DNA from 3 places in the Rhizobium sp. SVR5-9E genome. Region 2 is predicted to be linked to each of the others. Evidence: predicted binding sites of a transcription regulator. Region 2 holds the regulator's gene; each other region holds the start of a gene.
The links. Region 2 encodes LexA, which represses DNA repair genes until DNA is damaged. Its sites were predicted from a motif close to TGTTCNNNNTGTGTTCNG; they were not measured.
Positions count from the first base shown of each region.

Region 1: the regulator LexA is predicted to act here: its motif matches at 2,168-2,185, upstream of ACPYOJ_RS09490 (DNA recombination protein RmuC).
Region 3: the regulator LexA is predicted to act here: its motif matches at 4,030-4,047, upstream of ACPYOJ_RS07880 (PA0069 family radical SAM protein).

Region 1 is NZ_JBNDHS010000013.1:71,016-81,513, reverse strand. It holds gene ACPYOJ_RS09495 (ribokinase) at 1-861, opposite strand, end outside; gene ACPYOJ_RS09490 (DNA recombination protein RmuC) at 912-2,135, opposite strand; gene ACPYOJ_RS09485 (methyl-accepting chemotaxis protein) at 2,342-3,838, shown strand; gene def (peptide deformylase) at 3,935-4,450, shown strand; gene fmt (methionyl-tRNA formyltransferase) at 4,527-5,462, shown strand; gene truA (tRNA pseudouridine(38-40) synthase TruA) at 5,462-6,268, shown strand; gene ACPYOJ_RS09465 (hypothetical protein) at 6,292-6,888, opposite strand; gene dapE (succinyl-diaminopimelate desuccinylase) at 6,875-8,068, opposite strand; gene dapD (2,3,4,5-tetrahydropyridine-2,6-dicarboxylate N-succinyltransferase) at 8,179-9,039, opposite strand; gene ACPYOJ_RS09450 (LOG family protein) at 9,229-10,095, shown strand; gene ACPYOJ_RS09445 (EF-hand domain-containing protein) at 10,143-10,498, opposite strand, start outside.
Region 2 is NZ_JBNDHS010000005.1:3,268-13,765, forward strand. It holds gene ACPYOJ_RS04415 (LpxI family protein) at 1-450, shown strand, start outside; gene lpxB (lipid-A-disaccharide synthase) at 435-1,607, shown strand; gene gltA (citrate synthase) at 1,634-2,923, opposite strand; gene ACPYOJ_RS04430 (ComEC/Rec2 family competence protein) at 3,219-5,651, shown strand; gene lexA (transcriptional repressor LexA) at 5,632-6,348, opposite strand; gene ACPYOJ_RS04440 (VOC family protein) at 6,555-7,433, shown strand; gene kdsA (3-deoxy-8-phosphooctulonate synthase) at 7,430-8,272, shown strand; gene eno (phosphopyruvate hydratase) at 8,412-9,686, shown strand; gene ACPYOJ_RS04455 (FtsB family cell division protein) at 9,828-10,148, shown strand; gene pdhA (pyruvate dehydrogenase (acetyl-transferring) E1 component subunit alpha) at 10,295-10,498, shown strand, end outside.
Region 3 is NZ_JBNDHS010000010.1:55,213-65,710, reverse strand. It holds gene ACPYOJ_RS07905 (tetratricopeptide repeat protein) at 1-1,481, shown strand, start outside; gene ACPYOJ_RS07900 (4-(cytidine 5'-diphospho)-2-C-methyl-D-erythritol kinase) at 1,488-2,372, shown strand; gene moaB (molybdenum cofactor biosynthesis protein B) at 2,375-2,926, shown strand; gene ACPYOJ_RS07890 (hypothetical protein) at 2,974-3,276, opposite strand; gene ACPYOJ_RS07885 (glycosyl transferase) at 3,457-3,975, opposite strand; gene ACPYOJ_RS07880 (PA0069 family radical SAM protein) at 4,115-5,272, shown strand; gene ACPYOJ_RS07875 (ribonuclease HII) at 5,519-6,205, shown strand; gene ACPYOJ_RS07870 (F0F1 ATP synthase subunit B) at 6,256-6,738, opposite strand; gene ACPYOJ_RS07865 (F0F1 ATP synthase subunit B) at 6,742-7,383, opposite strand; gene ACPYOJ_RS07860 (F0F1 ATP synthase subunit C) at 7,462-7,689, opposite strand; gene ACPYOJ_RS07855 (F0F1 ATP synthase subunit A) at 7,761-8,513, opposite strand; gene ACPYOJ_RS07850 (AtpZ/AtpI family protein) at 8,586-8,927, opposite strand; gene ACPYOJ_RS07845 (cell wall hydrolase) at 9,198-10,376, opposite strand.

The sequences.
Region 1 (10,498 bases), on a different contig from region 2:
CGGCTGCGCTCCAGCCTTGAGGCATGCAAGCGATCCGGCGACCGCTGCCTGGCGCAGTGCTTTGTGAAAATCCACGCCCTCATCGAGGCTTGCGGCGAAATAGCCGCAGAAGGTATCGCCGGCGCCGACCGTGTCCACGGGTTCGATCTTGAGCCCCTGTGCCCGCAGGATTTTTCCGTCCCGGATGGCGATGACGCCCTCGGCGCCGAGCGTTACGATCAAGGTCTGGCCGGTCTCTCCATGCAGGCGCTTCAGTGCCGCCTCACGGTCGGCCGTGTTCATGCCGTCTTGGCCGGCCAGGCGCTCGAACTCCGTTTCGTTGGCAATGACGATATCGGCAAGACGTCCGAGACGCGGGGCATCGGCAGTGAGGGGAGCGAGGTTGAGGATGGTGGTTACGCCTTTCCCGCGCGCGGCGGCAAGCGCGCGCTCGACGGCCGAACCTGGCACTTCCAGCTGCAAGACAAGAATATCGCCGTCGCGCATCGCGCCAAGCGCGCGATCGGCGTCCGAGGCGGTAAGGGTGCCGTTTGCACCCGGGACAACGGCGATCATGTTCTCGCCGTCTCCGCCTACGAGGATCAGTGCGGTGCCGGTCGGCCCGTCGACATGCTTGACGCCCGCAAGCTGCGTCCCGGCCTGATCAAGAAGCGCCAGCGCCGGAGCGGCGAACTCGTCCTTGCCGACCGCGCCGACCATATGCACGACCCGTCCGGCGCGTTGTGCGGCCAGTGCCTGATTGGCTCCCTTGCCGCCGGCCGCCGTCGCGAACCCGCTGCCCGCCACCGTTTCACCGGGCTTGGGCAGCCGGTCAGTCGTGGCGATAAGGTCCATGTTGATGGAGCCGAAAACTGTGATCATGAGGGTGTTCCGTCCAAGCCTTTATTTGGAGGCGACAGTGCCCGATGGCCTCACTCTTCGTCAACCACTCTAAGCTTCAAGAGACCGGTGCGGCTTTCGACCGACTTCGCCGCAGGCGCACTTTCACGCTCCTCCTTGAGCGCTTCCGCTCCCTCGAATTCCAGCGCCTCGATCTTGGCGCCACGTTTCGTGAGCTTGTCGGTCGATGTGATGATCTGATCAACATCCCGCTGCGCCTGCGAAAAATGGGTCTGCAGCTTGCGAACACGCTCGTCGAGCCGTCCGAGATCATCCATGAGGGTGGCGACTTCGCCCTGAATGACGTGCGCCTGCGCGCGCATGCGCTGATCCTTCAGGACAGCCTGGATAACCTGGATCGACAACATCAACAGCGAGGGAGAGACGATGACGATGCGGGAACGATGCGCCTTTTGCACGACCGGTTCGAAGTTCTCATGGATTTCAGCGAAGATCGATTCCGAAGGAACAAAGAGAAAGGCAGTGTCCTGCGTTTCCCCCTGGATAAGATATTTTTCCGAGATATCGCGGATATGAATTTCCATGTCGCGGCGAAACTGCTGCGAGGCAAGCTTGGTTGCCTCCGGATTGCCCGCGTCGCGAATGGCATTCCAGGCCTCGAGGGGAAACTTGGCGTCGATGACCAGCGGCGGTGCGCCGTTCGGCATGCGCACGGTGCAGTCGGGGCGGGAGCCGTTGGAGAGCGTCTGCTGGAAACCATAGGCGCCCATCGGTAGCCCATCGGCGACGATGGTCTCCATGCGCGACTGTCCGAAAGCGCCGCGCGTTTGCTTGTTGGAGAGGATGGCCTGAAGTCCGACGACATCCTTCGCCAGGGTCTGGATATTATTCTGAGCCGCATCGATGACTGCCAGCCGCTCCTGCAGGCGCTGGAGGTTCTCGTGCGTCGACTTCGTCTGCTCGCTGATCGTCGTGCTCACACGCTGAGACATGCCGTCGAGGCGCTGATTGATAGCCTGATTGAGCTCGGCCTGGCGTGTCCCGAAGACCTCGGCCATGGTTGAGATACGTCCCTGCATCTCGGCCTGGATTTTCAGAAGTTCGCCCATGCGGGCGTCCGCCTCGGCGGCCCTCATCGCCGCCTCCTCATTTTGTTCGCGGCGGAGGCTGCTGCTTCTAAAAAGCAGGAAAATCAGCGCTAAAACGATGGCGGCGATGGTGCCACCTGCGAGGGCAAGCATGGCTGGGCTGAGCCCAGCGAGCGAAATTGTCAGCGAGTCGGTAACATTGGTCATGCCGGCACAATAACAAACTCGGCAGCAATGGCTAGATCAAAACGTGAACAGATCCACAGCGCAGATTGCGATGCAAAATATCGCTGGGTCTGCGACTTGAAGCTCTTTGAAATAATCGTCTGGGTTAACTAATGCTCAACTATATTTTCGAATTGTCCTTTCGAGACAAACCTTTATCGCGCCCAAGCGCCAGACAGAGATACATCATGACCAGTCAGCAATCCGAAAACGCACTCAAGCAGCGTCTCGATTTTATCGGCCTCGACGGCGAGGCACGTAAGATGATGCGCGAGTTGCGGCCGGTTATCGGCGAGCTGGTTGGCGGCGCTCTGGAAAAATTCTACGGAAAGATCGCAAGGACGCCTGCCGTTGCCAGCTTCTTTTCCGATAAGACCCATGTCAACCATGCCAAGAAGCGCCAGGAGGATCACTGGGCAAACCTCGCCGGCGGCAATTTCGACGATAGCTACGTGAACGGCGTCAAGGCAGTCGGCAAAACGCATGCCCGGATTGGCCTGGAGCCGCGCTGGTATATCGGCGGCTACGCGATCGTCATGTCGGAACTCGTCAAAGGCATCATGGAAAAGCAGTGGCCGTCACGCTTCGGCCGCCAGCAGGGCAAGGTGCTTGCCGAAAAGCTCACCGCGGTGATCAAGGCCGGCATGCTGGACATGGACTATTCCATCTCCGTCTATCTCGAGACGCTGGATGAGAAGCGCCGGGCGCTGGAAGAAGAGCGTGCCAAGGCGGAAGAGGACAAGTCAATTGCGCTTGCGCACCTGCGCCGGGGACTGGAAGCTCTCTCGAATGGCGATCTCGAAGCGACGCTGCCAGCGGACCTTCCGGGTCAATTCGGCCAGATGGCGGAGGATTATAACCGGGCGGTTGCGGCCCTTCGTGTCTCGTTCGCCTCGGTACGCAGCAGTTCGGGCGAGATCAAGAGCGGCGCGGATGTAATCTCGAAGGCAACGGACGATCTGGCACTGCGTACGGCGCAGCAGGCCGCCGGTGTCGAGGAAAGCTCCGCCGCCCTCCAGCAGCTCTCCGTTAGCGTTGCCCAGACGGCGGCAAATGCCGAAAAGGCGTCCGGCGCGGTGCGCGAGACGCAGCAGAAAGCGAAGAGCTCCGGCGAACTCGTGACAAGTGCAGTCTCAGCCATGGCGGGCATCGAAAAGTCGTCCACCGAGATTGCTAAGATCATCGGTGTCATCGATGAAATTGCCTTCCAGACAAACCTTCTGGCGCTTAATGCCGGTGTCGAGGCTGCGCGTGCGGGCGAGGCGGGCAAAGGCTTTGCGGTCGTCGCACAGGAGGTGCGTCAGCTTGCGCAGCGCACGGCCGATGCCGCCAAGGAGATCAAGAACCTGATCTCCGAAAGCTCCATTCAGGTGAATGAGGGCGTCGGCATCGTCAGCAGCACGGGCGAGGCTCTCGGCGATATGATCAGTCGCATCGACGGCATCAACCGTCTCGTGTCAGATATCGCGGCGGCCGCGCGTGATCAGGCAACGGGGGTCAACGAAGTCAGCATCGCGATCCGCAACATGGATACGATCACCCAGCAGAATTCCGGCATGGTTGAACATACGTCGGCGGAAACCCGGCGGCTGCGCGCTGAGGTCGACAACCTCGTGGCGTTGTTGCAGCGCTTCAATATCCGCTCTCAGGAGCGCCAGGCGCTGGCATCCCGCCGCGCCGCTTGACCGAATACGGCAAAATTCCGGAGGGCTGCGCAAAAAAGCGCCTTCCGGGATTTCAGAATAATTCCCTAGCCGGAAAAGATAGGCTATGGGAACGCCATGACCATCAAGCCACTTATCATTCTTCCCGATCCCGTTCTCCGACAGGTCTCCAAGCCGATCGAGCGAGTTGATGCCGATCTCAAGCGTCTTGCAGACGACATGCTGGAAACGATGTATGACGCCCCCGGCATCGGCCTCGCCGCAATCCAGATCGGGGTGCCGCGCCGCATGCTGGTGATCGACGTTTCCCGCGAGGGCGAGGAAAAGCAGCCGCAGGTCTTCATCAATCCGGAGATCATCAAGTCTTCTGACGAGCGATCGGTTTACGAAGAGGGCTGCCTCTCGATTCCGGATTACTATGCCGAGGTTGAGCGCCCCGCCGCGGTGACGGTCAAATATCTCGATCGTGACGGCAAGGAACAGGCGACGGAGGCCGATGGCCTTCTCGCCACTTGCCTGCAGCACGAGATAGACCATCTGAACGGCGTCCTCTTCATCGATCATATTTCGCGCTTGAAGCGGGAGATGGTGATCAAGAAGTTCACAAAGGCGGCGAAGTCGAAGGTGCTCTAAAGCAGCCTGGTCGAGACTTCGGCCAAGCCGGCTCGTTGGCTGTTGAAACGGCTGAACACTTGATTGGCGAGAAAAGATGTCGCTTCGCATCATTTTTATGGGAACGCCGGACTTTTCGGTCCCGACATTGCGGACGCTGGTGGACGCCGGACACGAGATTGTTGCGGTCTATACCCAGCCGCCGCGACCGGGCGGCCGGCGTGGTCTCGACCTGCAGAAGTCGCCGGTCCATCAGGCTGCTGAACTGCTCAGGCTGCCGGTCTTCACACCCGTGAATTTCAAGGCGCCGGAAGAGCGGGAGCACTTTCGTGCGCTCAATGCTGATGTCGCGGTGGTCGTCGCCTACGGACTGCTGTTGCCGGAAGCGGTTCTGAGCGGAACACGCCATGGCTGCTACAATGGCCACGCCTCCCTGCTGCCGCGCTGGCGGGGCGCGGCGCCGATCCAAAGAGCGATCATCGCGGGCGACGAAAAGACCGGCATGATGGTGATGAAGATGGACAAGGGGCTGGATACCGGCCCCGTCGCACTCACCCGCGAAGTCGACATCGGACCGAACATGACGGCCGGCGAATTGCACGACAGGCTGATGCAGGTCGGCGCCCAGGTGATTGGCGAAGCGATGCGCAAGCTCGAAATGGGCGATCTGCCGCTGACGCCGCAGCCGGAAGATGGTGTCCTCTACGCCGCAAAGATCGATAAAGGCGAGACGCGGATCGATTTCACAAAGGCGGCGCAAGACGTGCATAATCATATCCGTGGGCTGGCACCATTTCCGGGCGCCTGGTTCGAGGTCGAGATTGGCGGAAGGCCAGAGCGAGTAAAGGTGCTGGGTTCGGAGCTTGCAGGCGGGCACGGTGCTGCTGGTGAGGTGTTGAGCGACGATCTGGCCGTTGCCTGCGCATCCGGAGCCGTGCGGCTGACCAAGCTGCAGAAGGCGGGCGGCAAGCCGCTGCCGGCAGCCGATTTCCTGCGCGGCACCCCGCTTGTGCGCGGCACGAGGCTAGGCTGATGCCGCGCTACCGGATGACGGTCGAGTATGACGGAGCGCCCTATGTCGGCTGGCAGCGCCAGGAAAATGGCCCGTCCGTTCAGGGCGCGATCGAAGGTGCGATCCTCTCGCTGAGCGGCGAGACCGTGTCGGTCCGCGGTGCGGGGCGTACGGATTCCGGCGTGCATGCCATGGGTCAGGTGATACACGCGGATCTGTCGAAGGAATGGCCGGCCTTCAAGCTGCAGAACGCGCTGAATGCGCATCTGAAGCTTGCCGGCGAGCGCGTGTCCATTCTTGATGTTCAGGCAGTCAGTGAATTCTTCGATGCGCGCTTTTCCGCCGAGCGGCGGCATTATCTCTATCGCATCATCAGCAGGCGCGCGCCGCTGGCGCTCGAAGCGGGCAAAGCCTGGTGGGTGCCGAAGGCGCTGGACCACGAAGTGATGCATGCGGCGGCACAGATCCTGGTCGGCAATCACGACTTCTCCACCTTCCGATCCGCGCACTGCCAGGCGAACAGCCCGATACGCACGCTCGACCGCCTGGACGTGACGCGAAACGGCGAACTCATCGAGATCCGGGCAACGGCGCAGAGTTTCCTCCACAACCAGATCCGCTCATTTGCCGGAACGCTGAAGCTGGCGGGAGAAGGCAAGTGGACGCCCGAGGATGTGCGCGCCGCGCTCGAGGCGCGCGATCGCAAGGCTTGCGGTCCGGTGGCGCCGCCCGACGGGCTCTATTTTATGCAGGTCGATTACCCGGCGGTGATTACCGATCGCCGCAAGCAGGCGAATGAGAACGGCGAGGATGACGATCTGTCATAGTCAGCCTGTGCGAGATCGCGCACCTACGCCGGATAAATGCCGAGGAAGCGCTGGAGATACTCGCCGAGCATCATCGTCGGCACCAGCAATGCGAGCGTCAGTGCACCGACCATCAAGCCGTGACCGTGGAAGATCATCCGCAGAATCCGCGCCAGCATGAAGACCTGCGCCATCATGAAGAAAAGCAGCAGGAGCGACACAAATCCCACGGTACCGGGAATGAAGAAGACCAGTGCCAGCAGCAGGCCGTTGATGTAGGAAAGCGGCACGCCGAGCCAGTTTACGCTGACGACCACGGCCGCGAAGCGGTCACCCATGCGGAAGGCGAGCAGCAGTAGCCCGGCAAGGACCAGGGGCACGAACCAGTTGGCCATCTCGACCAAGCCCAGACGGAAATAGAAGGGTAGACCGACATCCATATCCGGCGGCATCGACTGCAGGAAAGCCTGACGCCACCAGAGCCACGAAATGCCCATCGGCGGTAGGCACCAGGCAATTGCCCAGAAGGATCGGTTGATGCCGCGGTCCGACATGTCGAGAAACCGGAAGCCGCGCTTATCCATGCGGATCAGCAGCCACAGGCCGGCCAGATAATATTGGACTTCCCTAAGCCCCGGCATTCTCGAACCAGCGCGCGATGAATGTTTCGTAGATCTGCGTCAGCGTTTCGAGATCAGAAACGGCAACGCGCTCGTCGATCATGTGCATGGTCTGCCCGACGAGCCCGAATTCGACAACGGGGCAATAGTCCTTGATGAACCGCGCGTCCGACGTGCCGCCGGCGGTCGAAAGTTTCGGCGCCTTGCCGGTAACGCTTTCAACGGCAGAGGAGAGCGACGCGATCAGCGCATTGTTGCGGGTGAGGAAAACATGGCTCGGCCGGTCGGCCCAGACGAGGTCATATCTCACGGCCTCGCGCCCCGGACGCAGCGCACCATCTGCCGCCGCGGCGTCAAGACGGCGCAGGATTTCCGCCCGCAGCGTCTCTACTGTCCAGGTGTCGTTGAAGCGGATGTTAAAGCTTGCCGTCGTCTTCGCCGGTATGACGTTGGTGGCTGGATTGCCGACATCGACCGTGGTCACTTCCAGGTTGGATGGCTGAAAGTTCTCCGTTCCGTTGTCGAATGGAGGGTCCATCAGTGCGCTGGTCAACTGCAGCATGCCGCGCACAGGGTTGTCTGCGAGATGTGGGTAGGCCGCATGGCCCTGAATGCCGTGGACGGTGATTTTGCCGGAGAGCGAACCACGGCGGCCGATCTTGATCATGTCGCCGAGCGCATCGGGATTGGTCGGCTCGCCGACGAGGCAGGCATCCCAGCGTTCGCCACGTGCCGCCGCCCATTGCAGCAGCTTGATCGTGCCGTTGATCGACGGGCCTTCTTCGTCGCCGGTTATCAGGAAGGAAATCGAGCCCTTCGGATTTCCATGCTTTTCAATGTGCCGCGCCACGGCCGCCACGAAGCAGGCGATGCCGCCCTTCATGTCGACGGCGCCGCGGCCGAAGAGTTCGCCGCCAGCGATCTCCGCGGCAAAGGGCGGGTGCGCCCAGGAGGCTTCATCGCCGACCGGCACGACGTCGGTGTGCCCCGCAAACATCAGATGCGGGCCAGCGTCGCCCAGGCGTGCATAGAGGTTTTCGACGTCCGTCGTGCCGGCTTCCGTTGCCTTGACCTTGTCCACGTTGAAGCCGAGCGGTGAAAGCATGGCATCAAGCGCTGAAAGCGCGCCACCTTCGGCGGGTGTCACCGAAGGGCAGCGGATGAGGGTCTGGAGATTGGCGACGGGATCGGTGGCGGTCATGACGGTCGAATTATCCGGCGGGAATGGCAAAGACAAGGCAAGGCGGCGAACCGCCTCGCTGAAAAGAGCGCCGTCTGTTTACCGGATCGGAGCCCGGCTGTCACTTGAGCTTAGTCGCGCAGCAGCTCGTTGATCCCGGTCTTGGAGCGGGTCTGCTCGTCGACGCGCTTGACGATGACGGCGCAGTAGAGATGCGGCGCCGGCTCGCCGTTCGCCATGGTCTTGTTGCCGCTCGGCATGGAGCCTGCGACGACGACGGAGTAGGGCGGCACTTCGCCATACATCACTTCGCCGGTGGCGCGATCGACGATCTTGGTCGACTTTCCGATATAGACGCCCATGCCAAGCACCGAGCCCTCACGGATGATGCAGCCTTCGACGACTTCCGAGCGGGCGCCGATGAAACAGTTGTCCTCGATGATCGTCGGACCGGCCTGCATCGGTTCCAGTACGCCGCCGATGCCGACGCCGCCGGAAAGATGCACATGCTTGCCGATCTGCGCGCAGGAGCCGACGGTCGCCCAGGTATCGACCATCGTGCCTTCCCCGACATAGGCTCCGAGATTGACGAAGGACGGCATCAGCACGACGTTCTTGGCGATATAGGCCGAGCGGCGAACGACGCAGTTCGGTACGGCGCGGAAACCGGCGTCACGATACTGGTTCTCACCCCATCCTTCGAACTTGGAGGGAACCTTGTCCCACCAAGTGGAATTGCCCGAGCCGCCCTTGACGACTTCCATGTCGTTAAGGCGGAAGGAGAGCAACACGGCTTTCTTGAGCCACTGGTTGACCGTCCACGTGCCGTCTGTGCTGCGCTCGGCCACGCGTGCCTTGCCGCCATCGAGAAGCTCAAGCGCGGTTTCGACTGCATCGCGAACTTCGCCCTTCGTCGACGTGTTCACGCTGTCGCGGTTGTCGAAGGCGGCTTCGATGGTCTTTTCGAGGGAAGAAAGGTCGGTGGCGCTCATGGGAAATCCTTAAACTTCGAACTCTATCGTGAAGACGACAAAGTCTCCGGGAAATGTGATCGGCTGGACGCGATCTGCTCTATCGCATGAGCGGCTAAAATGGAATGATTTTTCGAATTAGATCGCTTCTGGATTCAAGGCGATAGACATACCGGCAAAGTTGCTGGCAGACACCGAAGGGCATTTGGAATGACAAGAGGAAAGAACGGCAGGCTGAGGCGCAAGAATGGAGTCTGGGCTCCGCTGAAGTCGAGCGAGATCGACAGGGAACGCGCACTCGCCGTGCCGAAAACACCGCAAACGCTCTCGCCGTCCTATCGCCTCGCCTATGCCGATGATGACTTTCTCTGCCGCGAGGAACTGCGACCGATCCGCCTCCAGCTGGAGTTGCTGAAAGTTGAGATGATCCTGACGGAGCGGGACATCAAGTCCACCGTCGTCATGTTTGGCGGCGCGCGTATTCCCGCACCTGGCCAGAGTGCATGGGCTGCGCGCAACGAGGTGCAGCGCGAAAACCTTGAGGCGGCCTCCGTCTATTACGACGAGGCGCGCAAATTTGCCCGGCTCTGCTCAAGATATTCGGCCGGCTTCGATTTTCATGAATATGTGATCGTCACCGGCGGTGGTCCGGGCGTCATGGAGGCTGGCAACCGCGGCGCGGCCGACGAAGGGGCGCCCTCGATCGGTCTCAACATCGTTTTGCCGCACGAGCAGGCGCCGAATGCCTATGTCACGCCGGAGCTCAGCTTCAACTTCCACTACTTCGCGATTCGAAAGATGCATTTCATGGTGCGCGCCAAGGCCATTGCGGTCTTTCCGGGCGGGTTCGGCACCCTTGATGAATTCTTTGAATGCCTGACACTGATCCAGACCGGACGCATGGAGAAGATGCCGTTGATCCTTTTCGGTGAAAAGTTCTGGCGGAGCGTCATCAACTTCGATGCGCTTGCGGAATTCGGAACGATCGCACCCGATGACGTGAAGCTGATCAGCTTCGCCGATACCGCGGATGCCGCCTGGAAGATCATCGAGGATTTCTACGAGCACCAGGAATAGAAAGCCCGCCGCGGCCGGCGGCGGGTCTCATATTCGTAAGTAATTACTTACAGGAATGGCCGATCGGGCATGTCATCGATCGAGATGACGCCGTCCTTGTTACGGTCCATACGGGTGAAGAACACTTCGAAGGCAGCCGCGGCTTCCTGTTGGGAAATCTGGCCGTTCTCGTCCGTGTCCACTCGGCGCATCATCGAGGCGAACATCATCATGCCGCCCTCGCGCATCCCGAGGCGGCGATCGCCGCGGCCCCGATCGCCGTCGCCGCGGCCGCGATCACCGTCAGCGCGCTTCTGAACCTTCGGTCGGTCGCCGTTGTCACCCATTTGCGGAGCGTTGGCGCCCATCTGGTCATCCGGCGCCTTGCCGTCCTTCATCTGGGCTTGATGATACTTGCGGATCT
Region 2 (10,498 bases):
GCTGTTGGGTCGATCGGCGCCCTGTCGCCGGGAGAGGACGACAAAACCGATATCCTGAAGGCTGCACAAGCCGCCGAGGCGCTCGGCGCGCTCGACGTCGGGCAGGGTGCTGTCTCGGTCGGCGGGCGCATTGTGGCGCTGGAAGGCGTCGAGGGGACCGACGGCATGCTTGAGCGTGTTGCTGCGCTGCGGGCTGCCGGGCGGGTCTCGCCGCGCCGGCGCGGCGTACTGGTTAAGCTCTGCAAGCCGCAGCAGGATATTCGCGCCGACCTGCCGTCGATCGGGCTGTCGACCGTGACAAACGCGAAGAAGGCCGGGTTGGCGGGCATTGCCATTGAGGCCGGCCGCGCGCTTGTGCTAGATCGGCAGACAGTGATCAAGGCGGCCGACGAGGCGGGACTCTTTGTCTGCGGACTCGATCGCGGCTTGCCGTCATGGGGGCTGCAATGAAGCTCGCGATCGTCGCCGGTGAAGTTTCCGGAGATCTTCTCGGGGCCGATCTCGTGGCGGCGCTGAAGCGAAGACAGCCTGGAATCGAGTTGGTCGGCGTCGGCGGCGACGCGTTGGAGGCGCAGGGGTTAAGGTCGCTCTTCGACTTCTCCGAACTTTCGATCATGGGCATCACACAGGTGCTCGGTAAGCTTCCGAAGCTTGTTGCGCTCATCAGGCAGACGGCGGCTGCGATCATCGCGGCAAGGCCAGATGTTCTGGTCATCATCGACAGTCCCGATTTCACGCATCGCGTGGCTAAACGAGTCCGCGAAGCCTTGCCGGATTTGCCGGTCATCAATTATGTCTGTCCCAGTGTATGGGCGTGGAAAGAATATCGCGCGCAAGCGATGCTGGGCTATGTCGACCACGTGTTGGCCGTTCTGCCGTTCGAGCCACAAGTGATGGAGCGGCTGGGCGGGCCGCCGACGACCTATGTCGGTCACCGGTTGACGGCTGATCGGGATCTCGTCGCCGCGAGGGGCCGTCGCGTCGCGCGTGGGATTTCAGGCGACCGCCAGAAAACCATCATGCTGCTGCCCGGGTCGCGCTCGACAGAGATCACGAGGCTAATGCCCTATTTCGAGGCCGCCGTGAACGAGCTCGTTGCACGAAACGGCGGCATGCGTTTTGTCATGCCGACCGTCAGCCGCCGCGAAGCTGTCGTCCGCGAACTGGTCGGAAAGTGGAAGGTCCAGCCCGACATCCTGATCGGGAATGATGCAAAATGGCGCGCCTTTGGCGAGGCAGACGCAGCACTCGCCGCATCCGGCACAGTCGTCCTCGAGTTGGCTCTGACCGGCGTTCCGACCGTCTCGACATACAAGACGGACTGGATCATGACAATGCTGACCTCCCGGATAAAAACCTGGACGGCATCAATTCCAAATCTGATCGCCGACTACGCCGTGGTGCCGGAATATTTCAACGACGTCTTGCGCGGCGGCGGTCTTGCCCGCTGGATGGAGCAACTGTCGCAGGACACGCTGCAGCGGCGCGCGATGGTGGAGGGCTTCGACCTCGTCTGGCAGCGCATGCAGACCGAAAAACCGCCTGGCGAGCGGGCGGCGGATGTTGTTCTCGACGTTCTGGACAAGAAAAAACCCGGTCATCACTGACCGGGTTTTTTGTCGGGCGAGGCGGCTTAGCGCTTCGAAACCGGCACGTAATCGCGCTGCGGTTCACCCACATAAAGCTGGCGCGGACGGCCGATACGCTGCTGCGGATCTTCGATCATCTCGTTCCACTGGGCGATCCAGCCAACGGTGCGCGCCAGAGCGAAGAGAACGGTGAACATCGTCGTGGGGAAGCCCAGAGCCTTCAGCGTGATGCCGGAATAGAAGTCGATGTTCGGATAGAGCTTCTTCTCGATGAAGTATTCATCGGTCAGCGCAATGCGCTCGAGTTCCATCGCGACTTCGAGAAGCGGATCGTCCTTGATGCCAAGTTCGCCGAGAACTTCATGCGTCGTCTTCTGCATGATCTTGGCGCGCGGATCGTAGTGCTTGTAGACGCGGTGACCGAAGCCCATCAGGCGGAACGGATCATTCTTGTCCTTGGCACGGCCGATGTATTCCGGAATGCGGTCGACCGAGCCGATTTCCGAAAGCATGTTGAGCGCTGCTTCGTTTGCACCGCCGTGTGCCGGACCCCAAAGGCAGGCAATGCCGGCTGCGATGCAGGCAAACGGATTGGCGCCCGAGGAACCGGCGAGACGAACCGTCGAGGTCGATGCGTTCTGCTCGTGATCGGCATGCAGGATGAAGATGCGATCCATGGCGCGCGAGAGAACCGGATTGACGGTGTATTCTTCGCAAGGAACGGCAAAGCACATGCGCAGGAAGTTCGACGCATAGTCGAGATCGTTCTTCGGATAAACGAAGGGCTGGCCGATATGGTACTTGTAGGCCATGGCGGCAAGCGTCGGCATCTTTGCGATCATGCGCAGGCTTGCGACCATGCGCTGATGCGGATCGGTGATGTCGGTCGAGTCGTGATAGAAGGCCGACAGCGCGCCGACACAGCCGCACATCACAGCCATCGGATGCGCATCGCGGCGGAAGCCGGTGAAGAACCGCGACATCTGCTCATGCACCATCGTGTGATGCGTGACGCGATAATCGAAATCCTTTTTCTGAGCAGCCGTCGGCAATTCGCCGTAGAGCAGCAGATAGCAGACTTCGAGGAAGTCGCCATGTTCGGCGAGCTGTTCGATCGGATATCCGCGATGCAGCAGAACGCCTTCGTCGCCGTCGATATAGGTGATCTTTGATTCACAGGCCGCGGTCGAGGTAAAACCAGGGTCGTACGTGAAGGCACCGGTGTTTTTATAGAGTGCACCAATATCGATGACGTCCGGCCCGATCGTCCCGCTTTTCACGGAAAGATTGGCGGACTTCTCGCCGATTTTGATTGTTGCGCTTTGATCAGTCATGGTGATCCTCCAACTGGCGGGGGCGGCGCCATAAAAGCGCCACAGGGGTTAAGCGTCCTCAGCGATTGCTATATGATCGAGACGCTAATGCCAAGTTACCGTGACGTCATTTTGTGCATCGCAGTATCAACTTTTGGGCACTGCTGCGATGACAGAAATGCATAGCGGAAGCCGATGCTTGGCTCGGCTTTTTCAGGCTGCATGTGTTTGTCTTTTTTCCGTCATTTATTTATTGCTGAAACCCTCTCTAGACGGCATTCTGGTTGTATTTTAAGGCGCTGCCGGACTGGGGTACATGCCGGAGTTGAGAACGAGCGAAACGCACATCGGCTCGTCAGCAGGTGTTGCAGACAAGCTGCCGCGCGGACGTCTCCCCGCGCCGGTCGACGCTGCGCGATGGCACTTGCAGCGCACGCAAAACAATCGCCCGCGGCTAGCTGCCGTTCCCCAGATGCGCGTACATCTCCAGGCCTCTGTTCTGCGGATGGCGGGCGAGGAAACGGCGCATGGCGCACGGCTGCTGTTTGCGCCCGTCTTTCTGGGGCTGGGTGCGGCAATCTGGTTTGTCGCCGGCGGCGGCGTTTCAATGCGCTCCTCGGGCCTCTGCCTGTTTTTTATGCTTGCGGCGCTCGCCGTGACGAATCGCAACCGTGAGGTGCTGCGCGCTGTCCTGACGGCGCTTGCGCTCATCCTTTGCGGCATATTGGCCGCGCAATTCGAGACGCGGCGCGCGGCAACGCTGATGCTCGATTCCGCCGTGACCACGACGCTGACCGGCCGGGTCGAGCGGCGGGAAGGCGATGGCCGCGGCGGATGGCGTTACGTTCTATCTGTCCGGGCCACGGAGCAGCCGTTGTTGAAGCGGCCGCCGGCGCGGGTTACCGTCGTTGCACGAGGGCGGAAAGCCGAGTTCGAGACCGGCACCTGGCTGAAGGGCAGGGCGCGATTGACGCCCCCGGCCGGGCCAGCGCTCCCGGGCTTGAACGACTTTGCCGTCAAGACCTATTTTGACGGCATCGGCGCCAACGGCTTTTTCTATGGTGCGCCAGTGCCGGTGCCACCGGGGCAGGAGGACGCTCGAAATTTCGGCGAAAATTGGCTGGAATGGCTCTATCGCCTGCGCAGCAGTATTGGCGATCGCATAAGGTCGATCCTGCCCGGTGACACCGGTGCTTTTGCCGCCGCGCTGGTGACGGACGAGCGCCGGGCAATTTCCAGCGAGACGACAGAGGCACTCCGTCAGTCCGGTCTTGCCCATATCATCGCAATCTCCGGGCTCAACATGGCGCTGTCGGCGGGTATTTTCTTTGTCGGATTCCGTTCGATACTCAGCCTCTTTCCGGGTGTCGCTCAGGCCTATCCGACGAAAAAGATTGCGGCGGCGGGTGCTCTGGCGGCGGTGACGGCCTACTTCTTGATCTCAGGTTTTGCCGTTTCGGCCGAACGCGCCTTCATCATGATGGCAATCATGCTGGTTGCAGTCTTCTTCGACCGGCCCTCCATCAGCCTCCGCAATGTCGCGCTTTCGGCACTCCTCATCATCTCAATCTCGCCCTCCGAAATCATGGGTCCGAGCTTTCAGATGTCCTTTGCCGCCACTCTGGCGCTGGTCGCGGGATATGCGCTTTGGAAGGAGCGGCCGATGCGCGAAAGCCCTTTTTCAAAAATGCGATCGCTTCGGCTGTTGGTTTCCGTTTCCGGTTTTCTCGGCGGAATCCTGCTCACATCCGTCATCGGCGGCTTTTCGACAGCATTGTTCTCGATCGAGCATTTCCACCGGCTGACGGCCTACGGTCTGCCGGCCAACCTCGCGGCCATGCCGATCATTTCCTTCGTCATCATGCCTGCAGGCCTGCTTGCCATGCTGCTGATGCCCTTCGGGCTAGACGTGCTGCCGTGGAAGGTGGTGGGTTTCGGTCTCGATCTCGTAATCGCGGTTGCCAAGACGGTGTCGTCCTGGGGCGGCGACATCGGCGTGGGCAGGCTGCCCGGCTGGTATTTTCCGGCAGCGGTCGCCGGCTTCCTGCTGCTCACGCTGCTGCGCACCCGGCTTAGGCATATGGGAACAGCGATCATCGCCGGTTCAACGCTTGCCGTTGCGCTCATGCCCGGTAGAGCCGCGCCAGATGTCGTGATTGCCGAAGATGGAAGTCTTGTTGCAATCGTCAGGCAATCCGCTCTCGCCTCCAACCGCGAACGCCCGCCGGATTTCATTTTCGACCAGTGGAAACGAGCGCTGGTTATCGATGACCACCGGCCGCCAAAATTGCTTGATACCGCCTCGGCCCCGCCTTCGGCAAAAGACGGGGAGAGATTGAGGCTTTCTCCGACGCAACAGGAAGAAGCAAGAGATGCGATGCGGAACGCCGCTTCGGCAGGCCATTTCACCTGCGTCAAAAAAGCCTGGTGCACGGCAGAGCTCGAGAACGGCTCCATCCTCGCAGTGATCGAAAATGCGGCCTATTTCGGCCCGGCTTGCGACACAGCGGATATCGTCGTGACGCCGGTCAAGCTGCGGTCCGGCACCTGCCGATCCGGAGCAATGCTGTTTACCGGCGAAACCCTGAGGAAAACCGGCGCCGTCGAGTTACGCTTTGGAAACGGCGCCGCAGACGTCACAACCGCTTTCGAAACACTCGACCGCCCCTGGAGCCGGCACCGCGCCTATGATTGGCGCAGTGGCACATTTGCCGGGGATGCGTTGCCGGTTAGTGATAGCGGCGAATGAGGCCGACGAGCTTGCCTTGAACCTTGACGCGGTCCGGCCCGAAGATACGTGTCTCATATGCCGGGTTTGCGGCTTCAAGCGCGATCGAGGCTCCCTTGCGGCGGAACCGCTTGAGGGTCGCTTCCTCGTCATCGACCAGTGCGACAACGATGTCGCCGGGGTTTGCGGTATTTGAATTGCGGATAATGACCGTATCGCCGTCGAAGATGCCGGCGTCGATCATCGAATCGCCCTTGACCTCAAGTGCGTAGTGCTCGCCCGACCCCAGCATATCGGCGGGGACGGTGATGTCGTGGGTATTGTTCTGGATTGCCGAGATCGGCACGCCGGCCGCGATGCGGCCCATGACGGGAACGGAAACAGCACTGTTGTTGTCTTCGTTCGCCGGCTTCGGCGGGGCTGCTACCGGCTGCGGTTTGCCGAGGCTACCCTCGATGACGCTTGGCGAAAAGCCGCGGCGCGGCTGAATGCTCGGGCTGTAGGCCTCCGGAAGCTTGATCACCTCAAGTGCGCGAGCCCGGTTCGGTAGGCGACGAATGAAACCACGCTCCTCAAGCGCCGTAATCAGGCGGTGGATGCCGGATTTGGAGGCGAGATCCAGCGCATCCTTCATTTCGTCGAAGGATGGCGGGACGCCGGATTCTTTCATCCGCTCATGAATAAAGAGGAGAAGCTCCTGTTGTTTGCGCGTCAGCATCGAAGTTTAACCCCAGATTCGTGAAACAAAGCCAGAACAGACACTATATGTTCCATATGTGTTCCGCAAGTACCTAAATTTCGGTAAAACTTTTTCTGAAGTGCATTCATTTTGGGACTTTTTGTTTGCCGGGTCACCGCTTGCAGCTTGCATCGGGGGAACAGGCCGCGCAAATCTGGAGCACTGGAAAAATGGAGACGCGCCCGATGCCTCATCCACTGGATCACCTTGTCCTACCGGTCACGGACATCGACCTGGCGCGCGAGCGGCTGGGAAGGCTGGGATTTACCATTGCGCCAGAGGGCGGCCACCCGTTCGGAACGGAGAACGCTTGCATCTTCTTTGCCGACAAGACCTATCTCGAGCCGCTTGGTATCGAGAATGCGAAGAAATGTGAAACATCCGTGCGCGGGGGCAATGTTTTTGTGGCGCGCGACCAGGCTTTTCGCTTCCGGTGCGGCAATGACGGGTTTTCTGCGGTCGCTTTTAGCACAGAGGATGCGGACGCCGATCATTCTGCCTTCATGAATGCCAGGCAGAGCGGCGGCGACATGCTGGAGTTTTCGCGTCCGATCGAAATGCCGGATGGCTCGCAATCGACCGGCGCCTTCAAGCTCGCTTTTGCGGCCGATCTCAGGGCGCCGGATTTCTTTCTCTTTGCCTGCCAGCGCATCAATGCCTTTCCCGCCAACCATGACGCGCTGGAAAAACACGAAAATGGCGTAGCCGGTATTCGGGAGGTCGTGCTAAGCGCGCCGGAGCCAGAAGCGTTTGGCTCTTTCGTCCAACTGGCGGCGTCCGGGGCAAAGGTAGAGAGCACCAGTTTCGGCCTCGCAGTCACAACTCCCAACGTCAAAATCAGTCTGCTGTCTCAGGAGGGGATGGAAGCCTATTTCGATGTCGCACAGCCGTTGGCCGACAAGGGGCTCCGCGGCAGCGCCATCGTTTTCCGCACCCGAGATATTACCGTGACAGAGGCCCTTCTGGCTGCTAACGGGATGACCTATACACGCATCAGCAACAGAGTTCTGGTGAAGCCTGCGCCCGGCCAGGGTGCAATCTTCGCCTTTGAGGAGACCCCATGAGCAATACCAACTCCGAAGTCGCAGTCGGCGAAGGCGCCGGGCGCGTTGTGTTTTCCAACAGCGGCCGGCTGTCGCTGATTGCCGGTCCCTGCCAGATGGAAAGCCGCGAGCACGCCTTCATGGTCGCCGGCGTTTTGAGCGAACTCTGCAAGAAGCTCGGCATCGGCCTCGTTTACAAGTCGTCCTTCGACAAGGCGAACCGCACGTCGCTTTCCGCCCAGCGCGGCATCGGGCTTGAAACGTCGCTGGAAGTCTTCGCCGATCTGAAAAAGGAGTTCGGTTTTCCGGTGTTGACCGATGTCCATACGGAAGAGCAATGCGCGGAAGTCGCTACGGTGGTCGATATCCTGCAGATCCCTGCCTTCCTCAGCCGTCAGACGGACCTTCTGGTAGCCGCCGCCAAGACTGGCCGGGCAATCAACGTCAAGAAGGGCCAGTTCCTGGCGCCGTGGGATATGAAGAACGTCCTCGGCAAGCTGAATGCGACCGGCAATCCGAACATCCTGCTTTGCGAGCGCGGTGCCTCCTTCGGCTACAACACGCTGGTTTCCGACATGCGCTCACTGCCGATCATGGCGGCGATGGGCGCGCCGGTGATTTTCGACGCTACCCATTCGGTGCAGCAGCCGGGCGGGCAGGGTGGTTCGTCAGGCGGGCAGCGCGAATTCGTGGAAACGCTGGCGCGCGCCGCTGTCGCCGTCGGTGTTGCCGGCGTCTTCATCGAGACACATGAGAATCCCGACAACGCCCCGTCCGACGGCCCGAACATGGTCCATCTGAAGGACATGCCGCGGCTTCTCGAAAAGCTGCTGGCGTTCGACGCAATCGCGAAGAACTGACGTTCAAAAGTCTGACATGATCGTGTAATAGGCCACGTACGATCGCTGCAGCGGAGGACGCTCAAAGCGCCATTGTAATTTGCGCGTCTTCGATTAAGACGATTTCAAACGATTTAACCGCCACCGAGCAGGAGAAACCATGACTGCAATTACCGACATTATTGCCCGCGAGATTCTTGACAGCCGTGGCAATCCGACCGTTGAAGTCGATGTCTATCTCGAAGACGGCAGCATGGGCCGGGCGGCGGTGCCGTCGGGCGCTTCGACCGGCGCCCACGAAGCCGTTGAAGTTCGCGACGGCGGCAAGCGCTATCTCGGCAAGGGCGTGGAAAAGGCCGTCGAGGCCGCCAATACCGAAATCTTCGATGCGATCGGCGGCATCGACGCCGAGAACCAGATCCAGATCGACAACATCATGATCGAACTGGATGGCACGCCGAACAAATCGCGCCTCGGCGCCAATGCCATCCTCGGCGTATCGCTCGCCGTCGCCAAGGCCGCCGCCCAGGCTGCCGGTCTGCCGCTCTACCGCTATGTTGGCGGCGCCAGCGCCCATCTGCTGCCCGTCCCGATGATGAACATCATCAACGGCGGCGCCCATGCCGACAACCCGATCGACTTCCAGGAATTCATGATCCTGCCGGTTGGCGCCGATTCGATCCGCGAAGCTGTGCGCATGGGTTCGGAAGTGTTCCACGTCCTCAAGAGGGAACTGTCGGCTCAGGGCCACAATACCAACGTCGGCGACGAAGGCGGTTTTGCACCGGGTCTGAAGAGTGCGCCCGAAGCCCTCGATTTCATCATGAAGTCGATCGAGAAAGCCGGCTACAAGCCGGGTGAAGACATTTTCCTCGGTCTCGATTGCGCCTCGACCGAATTCTTCAAGGACGGCAAGTACGTGCTTGAAGGCGAGGGCCGCACGCTGGAATCCGGCGCCATGGCCGAATACCTCGCCGAACTCGTCGGCAAGTATCCGATCATCTCCATCGAAGACGGCATGGCTGAAGACGATTGGGACGGCTGGAAGGCTCTGACCGACCTTGCAGGCAAGACGTGCCAGCTGGTTGGCGACGATCTCTTCGTCACCAACTCGGAGCGCCTGCGTGACGGCATCCGCATGGGTGTCGCCAATTCGATCCTCGTCAAGGTGAACCAGATCGGCTCGCTGACGGAAACGCTGGATGCGGTCAACACCGCGCATAAGGCGGCTTATACCGCCGTCATGTCGCACCGCTCGGGCGAAACCGAAGATTCCACGATTGCCGATCTCGCGGTTGCCAGCAACTGCGGTCAGATCAAGACCGGCTCGCTGTCGCGCTCCGACCGTCTGGCGAAGTACAACCAGCTGATCCGCATCGAAGAGGGCCTCGGCCCGCAGGCCCGCTATGCCGGCCGTTCGATCATCCGCGGCTGATTGCGCTTAGAACTCAACGATTTGAAACCCGCGTCCGACCGGCGCGGGTTTTTCTTGTCCGGAAAATTCATAGTCAACGGACGGTTAATCTCTCGGGGGTAGGCTGATCGGACTAGGTAATGCGTCAGAGCAAGTGTGCGTATGTGGACAAAGCATCATAAGAAGAAAAAGATCGGCCGTTTGGTCGTTCCGGCGATGACCGTCGCCTTTCTCTCCTACTTCGGCTATCATTGCATTCACGGCGACTACGGTCTGCGCGCGACGGAAGTGTTCGAACAGCGCCGCATTGCCCGCGAACGCGATCTCGCGGCGCTCAAGGCGAAGCGCGAACATCTCGAGCAGCAGGTCGCGCTGTTGAGCGACGGCTCGCTGGACAAGGATATGCTGGATGAAAAAGCGCGCTACCAGCTGAATATGTCGCGCGCCGACGAGATCGTGATCTTCAATTCCTACGCCAATTAACCGAAAATCGGTTAATCGACGATTTTTGAGTATTATCAGTAGTTTACCTCAGAATACGAGCCATGCATTTATGGCATTGCTGTGGCTATATTTCTTCCCTATGGTACGCGCCACCCAATAAACGACAAACCCATAGGGAGGGTTGAATGGCGCCGCGAAAGAACGCGACCGTTTCCAGCCGTAAAGCCAGCACAAAATCCGTAGCCAAGGCCTCTAATGGTGGCCCCGTTGCTGATTTCAATCGCGACGAGGAGCTCAAAGCCTATCGCGAGATGCTTCTGATCCGCCGTTTTGAGGAAAAGGCCGGCCAGCTTTACGGCATGGGTTTTATTGGTGGTTTCTGTCACCTC
Region 3 (10,498 bases), on a different contig from region 2:
TCGAGCGTATCACCACCGTCGTCCGCGCCACGGACGCGATGCGCCGCGGCGACTACAAGAACGCCGAAGCGATCCTGAAATATAACGGTCCGAACGACCTCGACCGGATGATGAACGACCTGCTGCTCGCCTGGGCGCGCGTCGGCGCCGGCCGCAACAAGGAAGCGCTGTCGATGGTCGAGAAGATGAAGGGCCCGGAATGGTTCAGCATCTTCCAGAACTACCATGCAGGTGCGATCGCCATCGTGACGGGCAATGTGTCGGCAGCGCGCAGGCACTTGAACGATGCAGTGCTGGACAAGGAAGGCGGTGCGACGGCGCCCGACACCTTCATGCGTGCGGTCATGGCGCTGGCCCGCCTGGAAGCCTCGCAGGGCAACAAGCAGAAGGCGCTCGATGCGATCTCCGTCGGAGACAACATGCTGCCGAACTATGCGCCGCTGAATGCGCTGCGCCAGAGCATCGAAAAGGGCGAGAAGCCGGAGCAGCAGGTACGCAATGGCCCCCAGGGCGCGGCTGCCGTTCTCTTCTCCATCGGCGCCGCGCTGAACCGCGACGGGGCCGAAGATATCGTTTCACTCTATCTGCAGACTGCCAATGCGCTCGATCCGAACAGCGCCGACACGCTGGTGCTTCTCGGCGGCATCGCTGAAAAGCAGGAACAGACGGACCGTGCCATCGAGTTCTACAAGCGCGTGCCGGAAACTTCTCCGATGCGGCGCATCTCCGAGCTGCAGCTCGGCCTTGCGCTGGCGCAGGGCGGCAAGACCGACGAGGCACGCAAGCATCTGAAGGCGCTGATCGATTCCGATCCGAAGGACATCCGCTCCTATCTTGCCTATGGCAGCGTGCTCTCCGACGCCAAGGACTATCAGGCGATGGCCGACAATTACGACAAGGCTGTGGAAATGATCGGCCCGCTGCCGGGCCGATCCGACTGGACGGTCTTCTTCCAGCGGGGCATCGCCTATGAGCGGCTGAAGAAGTGGGATCAGGCGGAGCCGAACTTCCGCAAGGCACTCGAACTCAACCCGGATCAGCCCCAGGTTCTGAACTATCTCGGTTACTCCTGGATCGACATGAACCGGAACCTCGACGAAGGCTTGACGATGATCAAGAAGGCCGTCGAACTCAGGCCTGACGACGGCTATATCATCGACTCGCTCGGCTGGGCGTATTATCGCCTGAACCGCTTCGACGACGCCGTTGGCGAGCTGGAAAAGGCTGCCGAAATCAAGGCCGGTGATGCGACGATCAACGACCATCTTGGTGACGCCTACTGGCATGTCGGGCGCAAGCTGGAGGCCGTCTATCAGTGGAATCGGGCGCTGAGCTCCCAGCCGGAAGAAGCCGACATCCCGAGGATCAAGGATAAGATCGCCCACGGCCTGACGGTGGAGACTGATGACACCAAGGCTGTCGACAAGAAGCAGCCGGATCCGGCGCCTGTTTCGCCGCCGGTTGCCGACAAGAAGTCCTGATGCGCCATGCCTGACGCGGGCATGAGCGGCGGTTTCGCCGTCACCGAAGATGCTCTCGCAAAAATCAATCTGGCCCTGCACGTGACGGGCCAGAGGCCGGACGGCTATCACCTCCTCGATATGCTGGTGACCTTTGCACGTCATGGCGACAGACTGGCTTTCGCACCCTCCCCGGCCGATGAATTGACGATCAGCGGGCGGTTCGCGCCCGCGCTCGGCATCGACCCAGGCGGCAATCTCGTGCTCAAGGCGCGCGACATGTTGCGGCAAGCGGCACTTGCGCAGGGCGACCATGCGCCACCGGTTCATATCCATCTTGAAAAGAACCTGCCGATCGCCTCCGGCATCGGCGGCGGTTCAGCGGATGCCGCGGCGGCACTGCGTGGTCTCCTGCGGCTGTGGAGCATCCGTCTGCCTGGCGACATTTTGTCGGCGATTGCTGTCAAACTCGGGGCCGATGTTCCCATGTGCCTGACGAGCCGGCCGCTGATTGCGCGCGGGATCGGCGAAAAGATCGAGGCCGTTGCTCTGCCGCCTTTTGCAATCGTGCTCGCCAATCCGCTGAAGGCGGTCTCGACGCCGGAGATTTTCCGACTGCTCACGGAGAAACACAACCCGCCGCTCGATCTTCGAACCGGCGACTGGCTGGCGACGATCGAGGCGAACCGGAACGATCTGGAGCCGCCGGTGCGCAAACTTGTCCCAGAGATCGAACAGGTCTCGACCTTGTTGAAGCAAGCAGGCGCGAAATTTGTCCGCATGTCCGGATCCGGCGCGACGTGCTTCGGCATCTTCGGCTCGATCGAAGCAGCCGAAGCTGCTGCGGCGAAGCTTCACAGCGAACGGCCGGACTGGTATTTCCAGGCAACGGAAACGCTTTCTGGAGACTGATGATGGCGGGTATCGACGAACAGCGGCCTTTCATCCCCGTCGGCATCGCGGTGCTGACCGTTTCGGACACGCGCACGCTGGCGAACGACAAGTCCGGCGACACGCTTGCCGCGCGGATCACCGAGGCCGGTCACAAGCTGATGGATCGCGCCATCGTGCCCGACGACAAGGCGGCCATCGCAGCCCAGGTCAACGCCTGGACGGAAACCGACGGCATCGACGTCGTCATCACCACCGGCGGTACCGGCTTTACCGGCCGGGACGTCACGCCAGAGGCGCTGGAGCCGCTTTTTGAAAAGCGCATGGATGGCTTTTCGGAAGTCTTCCACCGCATTTCCTATGACAAGATCGGCACATCGACGATCCAGTCCCGAGCAACGGCGGGTGTCGCCAAGTCGACCTTCATCTTCGTGCTTCCCGGCTCGCCGGGCGCCTGCAAGGATGCGTGGGACGGCATTTTGAAGGCTCAGCTCGACTACCGCCACATGCCCTGCAATTTCGTGGAGATCATGCCGCGGCTCGACGAGCACCTGAGGCGCGGGACGGCGAAGTAGAACGGCAGGGTTGTTGCCGCAGCGCCAAGGGTAACGGCCTGCGATGGCTATGTGTGCACGCTGGGTAGAGAGGGCATCGTTTGCCACTGCTCGCCCGACAACAAGAAGCAGCTGATGCCGTGATCGTCCGTGATGATCAGCGTCCAGGTGCCGCTCTCAGCAGCATAAACCTCAAGGACTGCGTTGTGGTTGATTTTGCCGACCGCCGTGAGCTTTTCGGAAAAGTTCCTATCCAGGAAATCGATGACCTCGGATCGGCCCGCGCAGGTACGCATCGTCTGCGCCGTTGCCGAATGCGGATGTGCGACCACCAATATTGTCGCGATGACGCCCAGCAGGCCGTGGAACATAGTGCGTAGCACGACGCACCTCCTTTCGCCGGAAACCCGGCAGAAGAGGAGACTTCCGCTGACCTGTTCTGCCGTCCGCCGGCATTCCATGGTCGACCGCCGCGCGGCTAACGCGTCGGCGGCACCATGGAAGAATTATAGCGCAAAATCGTATTGAGCGCCATGTTTGTGCGCCAGCTACTATCGCGCAGCGCGGGCAACCCAGGACGGAATCAGTTCGCTCGAAAGCTGGCGCAGCTTCTGCCCTTTGGCGAATTCCGAAAGATGCATTCCGCTTCTTGCGGTGGCGATCGCCTGCTTTTTCGGCAGGAGGAGCCCGAGTTCCAGCGGCGGTCGCGAACGGCCGACGCGCTCGAAGAACGGGCGCTTATAACCCCGAGAGGCGGTGAAGCGCGCCGGCCCCTTGTTGAGCGAGACATACTCGGCGATCTCGTCTATCCAGCCGGCTTGCGGTCTCGCACCAGGCTCCACGAAAAGCAACCATTCGCCGCGCGCCGCGCGCAATATATCCGTGATATCCCACTGCGAATGAAACCGGCACCCCGCTGCATCCGCCACCCCGGACGTGCCGTCGCGCGAGCCGTGATCAAGTACGACCACGTCGCTTACAAGCCCTTCGACCGCGCCGGCGACCAGCGCCGACAATGTCTGCGCCAGCTCGGGCTCCTGATCCTGGCACTCAAGAACAACCGTCAACATTGCCTATCTATAATGCGGTGCACAAATATTTGCCAGCACCACTTTTCCTCATTTTGTTCTTGCAATGTTCTCCTTTTGCCGATAGGAATTTAATCATCGAAAACGGAAGAAGGCAACGTCTTCGCCGCAGGAGAATCCGATGAACGAACAGTCCCTTGCAGGCCAGGCCGCGTTTGCGCCTGCCAATACGGCAGATATTGCCGAGGCGATGATTGCCTCGTCGGGCCTCCGTGTCGAGGTGGATCGACGCCGCGGCCGCGGGGCCGGATTGAATCCGAGCGGACGTTTCGAGCCGCTGCGCCGCGAGGCTTTCGATGATGGCTGGCAGACTCTTGAAGAGCTGCCGCCCTTCGAGACGGAAGTGCAGATCGAAAAGCCACGCACGGCGATTACACGTAACGAATCGCCGGATGTCCCGTTCGACCGCTCGATCAATCCCTACCGCGGCTGCGAGCATGGCTGCATCTATTGTTTCGCCCGGCCGACCCACGCCTATATGGGGCTTTCGGCAGGTCTCGATTTCGAAGCAAAGCTTTTTGCCAAGCCGGATGCGGCCAAGCTTCTGGAACGTGAGCTTGCCAAGCCGGGCTACAAGCCACGCGTGATCGCGATCGGAACCAATACCGATCCCTATCAGCCGATCGAGAAGGAATGGCGCATCATGCGCCAGATCCTCGAAGTGCTGAACAAGGCGAACCACCCGGTCTCGATCGTCACCAAGTCAGCGCTGATCCTGCGCGACATCGACATCCTGCAGGAGATGGCAGCGAAGGGTTTGGTGCGCGCCTCGCTCTCCGTGACGACGCTCGACCGGAAGCTTGCCCGCACAATGGAGCCGCGCGCTTCGACGCCCGGGCGGCGCCTGGAGGCGATCCGGGCCTTGACGGAGGCGGGTGTTCCGACTTCGGTGATGGCCGCACCGGTGATCCCGGCGCTGAACGATCACGAGCTGGAACGTATCCTCGACGCGGCGAAGGCCGCCGGCGCGCTGGAAGCAGGCTACGTGATCCTGCGCCTGCCGCTGGAGGTCGCTCCGCTTTTTCGCGACTGGCTCTTGCAGAATTATCCGGACCGCTACCGGCATGTGATGTCGCTGGTCCGCTCGATGCGCGGCGGCAAGGACTACGACGCCGAGTTCGGCAAGCGCATGAAAGGCGCCGGACCCTACGCCTGGCAGATCGCCCGCCGCTTCGAGATGGCGACGAAGAGGCTTGGTATGACGAGGCGCAGCATGCCGCTTCGCGACGATCTCTTCGTGCCGCCCGATGGCAGTGGCGTGCAACTGTCGCTCCTCTGAGAGGATACGGCATCGGATACGCGGCGCATGCGCTCGCGTGACGTGCGAAGCTGAGCGGCAAACAAGCCGTTTGAATTGGCAGCCGGGCAAGGCTGCAGGCAGTTAACAGTTACCCAGCAGGAGGCCGCCGCCCTCGGCCCCTGCCGCCGCGGCGGGTCCCCTGCCCTCCCGCGGCCCAAGCCCCCCGGTACGCCGCCCTGATCCGGGGGCTTGCAGGAAATCGGGTTGGCGTGCGAGATTCAGTCCATGAAAGCTCGCACGTCACCCGATTCTCCTCTGCTTTTCGAAGAGGTGCCGCTCGTTCCCGACTTCAAGTTGGAACTGAAGGCACGCAGGGCCGGCCACTGGCCGGTCGCAGGCGCCGACGAAGCAGGGCGCGGCCCCCTTGCCGGGCCGGTCGTTGCCGCCGCCGTCATTCTCAATCCGAAGCGCATCCCCGAAGGGCTGAATGATTCCAAGCAGCTTTCGGCGCAAAGGCGCGAAGAGCTCTTCGTACAGATCCTGGCAACGGCGACTGTTTCGATCGCATCGTCCAGTGCCACGCGGATAGACCTCACGGACATCCGCAAGGCAAGCCTCGATGCGATGCGCCGGGCGATCTGCGGCCTCGCGATCCAGGCGAACTATGTCCTCACTGATGGGCTCGACGTCCCTCCCGGATTGGAATGCCCCGGGCAAGCAGTCGTCAAGGGCGATGCGCGCTCGGTTTCGATCGCCGCGGCTTCTATCGTCGCCAAGGTGACGCGCGACCGGATGATGGCACGTGCGGACGCCGTCTTCCCGGCCTATGGCTTTGCCGCGCATGTGGGCTATGGAACGGCGCAGCATCGGGCCGGCATCGAGCGGCATGGTCCCTGTTCGCTGCACCGCATGAGCTTCCGTCCGCTCCGCAGAGACGGCATCGTGATCGACGAGGAGTTGATCCTCGAATAGAAAAGGCCGGGCAAAACCCGGCCTGTTCGATTTCAATCCGCGCTGATTTCTTAGTTGAGGCGTGTCTTCACCGCGCCGACGGCATCTTTGAAGAGATCGGACTGAACCGTATCGGCTTTCTTGGCAAGAACCGTTTCAGCCGCGGTGATCGCCAGGTCGACGGCGGCCGAACGGACGGCCTTCATCGCATCGGCTTCAGCCTGCTTGATCTTCTGCTCGGAAATCGCGTTGCGGTTGGCGACGAACTCTTCCGTCTTCTTCCTTGCCTCGGCGGTCAACATTTCGGCTTCGCGCTGGGCTGCGGCGAGAATATGTTCCGCCTCCGCTTCCGCCTCCTTGCGCTTGCGCTGGTATTCGGCCAGCAGATGCTGAGCCTCCTCGCGCAGACGCTTGGCTTCGGCCAGCTCATTGCGGATCCGGTCGGCACGGTCGTCGAGCGACTTTGCCATGATGCCGGGAACCTTCAGATAGACCATCAATGCCAGGAATATCACCAGGCCGACAAAGGCGAAGAAAGTTGCGTCAAAAGCCATCGATCAAGCCTCCTTCTTGGCGGCTGCGACCGCAGCGGCAACTTCCGGCTTGGCGGCAGTACCGCCGATCAGTTGCTCGACAACGGCAGCCGCCGTTTCCTCAGCGATTGCGCCGACATCTGCAAATGCCTTCGCCTTGATCTCGGCGATGCGGGCCTCGGCAGCCCTCAGCTTCTCGGAGAGGCTGGCTTCGACGGCGCGACGCTCCGCCTCCGCCTTGAGCTTGGCTTCGTCGCGAGCGGCGGCCGCGATCGAACCCGCCTTGGCACGGGCTGCAGCCAGCTCGGCTTCATAAGCCGCCACGTCTGCATCGGCTTCCGCCTTCAGGCGGGTTGCCTCGTCGAGATCCTGCGAGATGCGGTCGTGGCGCTGTTCGAGGATCTTGCCAATGCGCGGCCCGATGACCTTTTGCATGAGCACGAAGAAGACGGCGAACGTGATTGCCAGCCACAAGAGCTGGGAAGCGTAAGTCGACGAATCGAAAGGCGGAAAAGCACCGCCGCCGTGCTCGCCGGCGGGAACGCCGGTTTCGGTATGGACCTCGCCGGCAGCCGGAGCGGCATGCGAGTCCGTAGCGGGCGCTGCGCCAGGTTCTGCCGATCCCGCCGGAGCTTCCTGAGCAAAGGCCGGGGTCACAAAAAACATGCTCACCTCCAGGTGTACTGCAAATACAAAGGATCACGGCTTGCAGGTCGCAGGCCGTGATCCTTCAATCCACCGAAATCAAACGGCGAAGAGCAGAAGGAGTGCAACGAGCAGCGAGAAGATGCCCAGAGCTTCCGTAACGGCAAAGCCGAAAACCAGACGGCCGAACTGGCTGTCAGCGGCAGACGGGTTGCGAAGCGCGCCGGAGAGGTAGCTGCCGAAGATGTTGCCGAGGCCGAGAGCCGTACCGGCCATACCAAGGCAAGCCAGACCTGCACCGATGAACTTTGCTGCTTCCGCGTCCATGTTGAACTCCTTTGAAAATGGTTGTTGCGGCGAAATGACTGACGCCCTTTTGACGTCAATGTCGGTATTCCTTAGTGGCCACCCGGATGAATTGCATCGTTGAGGTACATGCAAGTCAGCACCGCAAAGACATAAGCCTGGAGGAAGGCAACGAGGAACTCGAGAGCGGTCAGGGCGACCGTCATGATGAGGGGAAGAACGGCACCGCCAACGCCGAGCGCACCAAGGGCTCCAAGCGAGGCGACGAAGCCTGCGAACACCTTCAGGGTGATGTGACCGGCAAGCATGTTGGCGAAAAGACGAACAGAGAGCGAAATCGGGCGGGACAGGAAGGAAATTATTTCGATCGACACCACCAGCGGCAAGAGAATGCCCGGGACGCCCGACGGAACGAAGACATTCAGGAAGCGGAACCCGTGCTTGTAGAAGCCGTAGACGAGAACCGTGCCGATAACGAGCAGCGCCAGGGCGAAGGTCACGATGATCTGGCTCGTCACCGTGAAGAAATACGGGAACATGCCGAGCAGGTTTGCCGTCAGCACGAACATGAAGAGCGAGAAGACCAACGGGAAGAACTGCATTCCCTTCGTGCCCGCCCCTTCCTTCAACATCGCGGCAATGAACTCATAGGACATTTCCGCAAGCGACTGGGTGCGGCCAGGAATGATCGCACGATTGGATGTCGCGAAATAAAGGAAGGCTGCGGCAACGGTGGCGGACACCGCCATGAACAACGATGCGTTGGTGAACGAAAAATCAATCCCGCCGATTTCGATCGGTACAATCTTGTAGATCTGGAACTGATGGATCGGATCGTTAGCCACCGCTTGTTCTCTCTTCTTTAGCCCGCAAACGCGGGACCACTGCACTGGACAACGCGCTCGTGCGCCCCTGCCCTATTTCTTGCCGTTTTCAACTCCAGGCGCCGGTTTCGCAACCTTGCCCGCAGCACGAAGAACGTTCAAAACGCCGGCACAGAATCCAAGAAGCAGAAGAACAATCAACCCCCAAGGCGCCGTGCCGACAAAACGGTCCAGAAGATAGCCAAGAACAGCACCCACAACGACTGCGGAAATGAACTCGCTCGAAAGCTTCATCGCCTGAGCATAGCCTTCGCGGCTCGCTTCGGCGCGGGCTTCGTTCGCCTCGTCCTCTCCCGCCTCTATGCGCTTGGCTTTGAGCTTTGCTCCCAGCTGCGCGCGACGCTTTTCAAGACTCTCCTCGCGGTCATCCTCCATGGCTTCCTCCTCGCTCCCGCTGCCCGCGATCCCCGTTACCCCCGGTTTTCAGGACAACGGACGTAGGGTGTGAAACCTTTCGGTCCGTTCTGAAGTCGGGCGCAACATAGTTTTAGGGCAAAACATAGTCAAGGCGTAGAGAGCTTCTGTCCAGCCATTAAATTATCATTCCAAATCAAGAGGTTGATCGGGAATTCAGAACGCCTTGAAAATTCGAGGCTCAGAATCCGCTTTCGGAGCAGCGGATCAGGCGGAAAATCGGGCTTTCCGTCAGCTCCAGCCGCCGCCGTAGGTACGGTAAAAGACGTGCAGGCCGATGCGGCCGACCTTTTCCATGGTCTTTGCCCAGTTCGGCCGGACGTAGACAGCATGGTAGTGTGTGGCGGAGCCGACCTGCGGAAGCCAGATCTTGCCAGCAGTCACAGCCATGGCAACCTCACGGGCGACACGCCAGTGATACTGGGAGTTTACGCGATCCCTGATGTTGTCGCAGGCAAAGGAGAACTGGCAGCGATTGCGCCAGTCTTCGTTCTGGTAGACGACGCCGCAGATGGTTTTCGGATAGGCCGGATTGCGCACCCGGTTGAGGATGACCTGCGCAACGGCGGCCTGCCCCTTCACCGATTCGCCGCGGGCTTCGAAATAGATGCCGGATGCCAAACACTGCTGTTCGCCCGCGGAAAACACGCTGGCCGGCAGAATGCTCGCCGCCCACGCGTGATCTTTCGCACCGATCTGAGGGACGAAGCGGCCATCGTTTGCGGAATCGGTGAGAATCGAATCGAAGGGCGATTGGCGGGCGTAGTCCGGCGCCGCCGGAGCATAGGCCGTCGCCAGCACATCGGCCTTGTCGTTGTTAACCAGGCCGGCCAGCAGCGCCGGAACTCCGGGGGCCGGCTTGACCGGCTGTTTCCGGTAGAAGTTGGTCGCGATTTCGATTTCCTTGCCCTTGATCTTCGGCTTGACGAAGGCGGACTTGTCCTTGAGATCGAAGCTCGGTTGGAACAGCAGCTGCGTACGGTGGAGAATGGAGCCGGCGGAAAAATCCTTCGGCGGCTGCATCTTCTCGACGGCGACAATGCGGCCCTTCTTGGTTTCTCGGTTCACGCGGTCTTCGTCCGGCGTGTCCTCGTGGCCCTTGCCTTCTGCGACAAAGGCGACCTTGCGGCCATCCGGAAGCACCATCCCTGCCCCGGCGGCAATCGACCCCGTCACAAGCGGATCCGTAAAAGCGAGTTCGGCCTGATGGAGCGAACCCGCCGGGGAATTGGTCATGACCATGCGCCAGTTGTCACGGCTCTCATCAAGCCCGGCGAGCATGGCTGCGAGATCGGCGTGGGAAGCCATGCTTGGAGATGCGAGCCACCCGCAAATGCCGAAGACGGCGGGTGAAATCCAGCTTTGAGGGAGGGAACGCAGCTTGCTGCGGACAACGGGATTTCGACGCAACGCCAGACTCCGACACGGGACGCTAAACACTCCCTCGAAAATCCTCCATTAACCTTGATGCTTGGTTAATGCGGATGCGCCGAAATTCATCCATAAGCACTTTTGATAGCCGAACACACAGA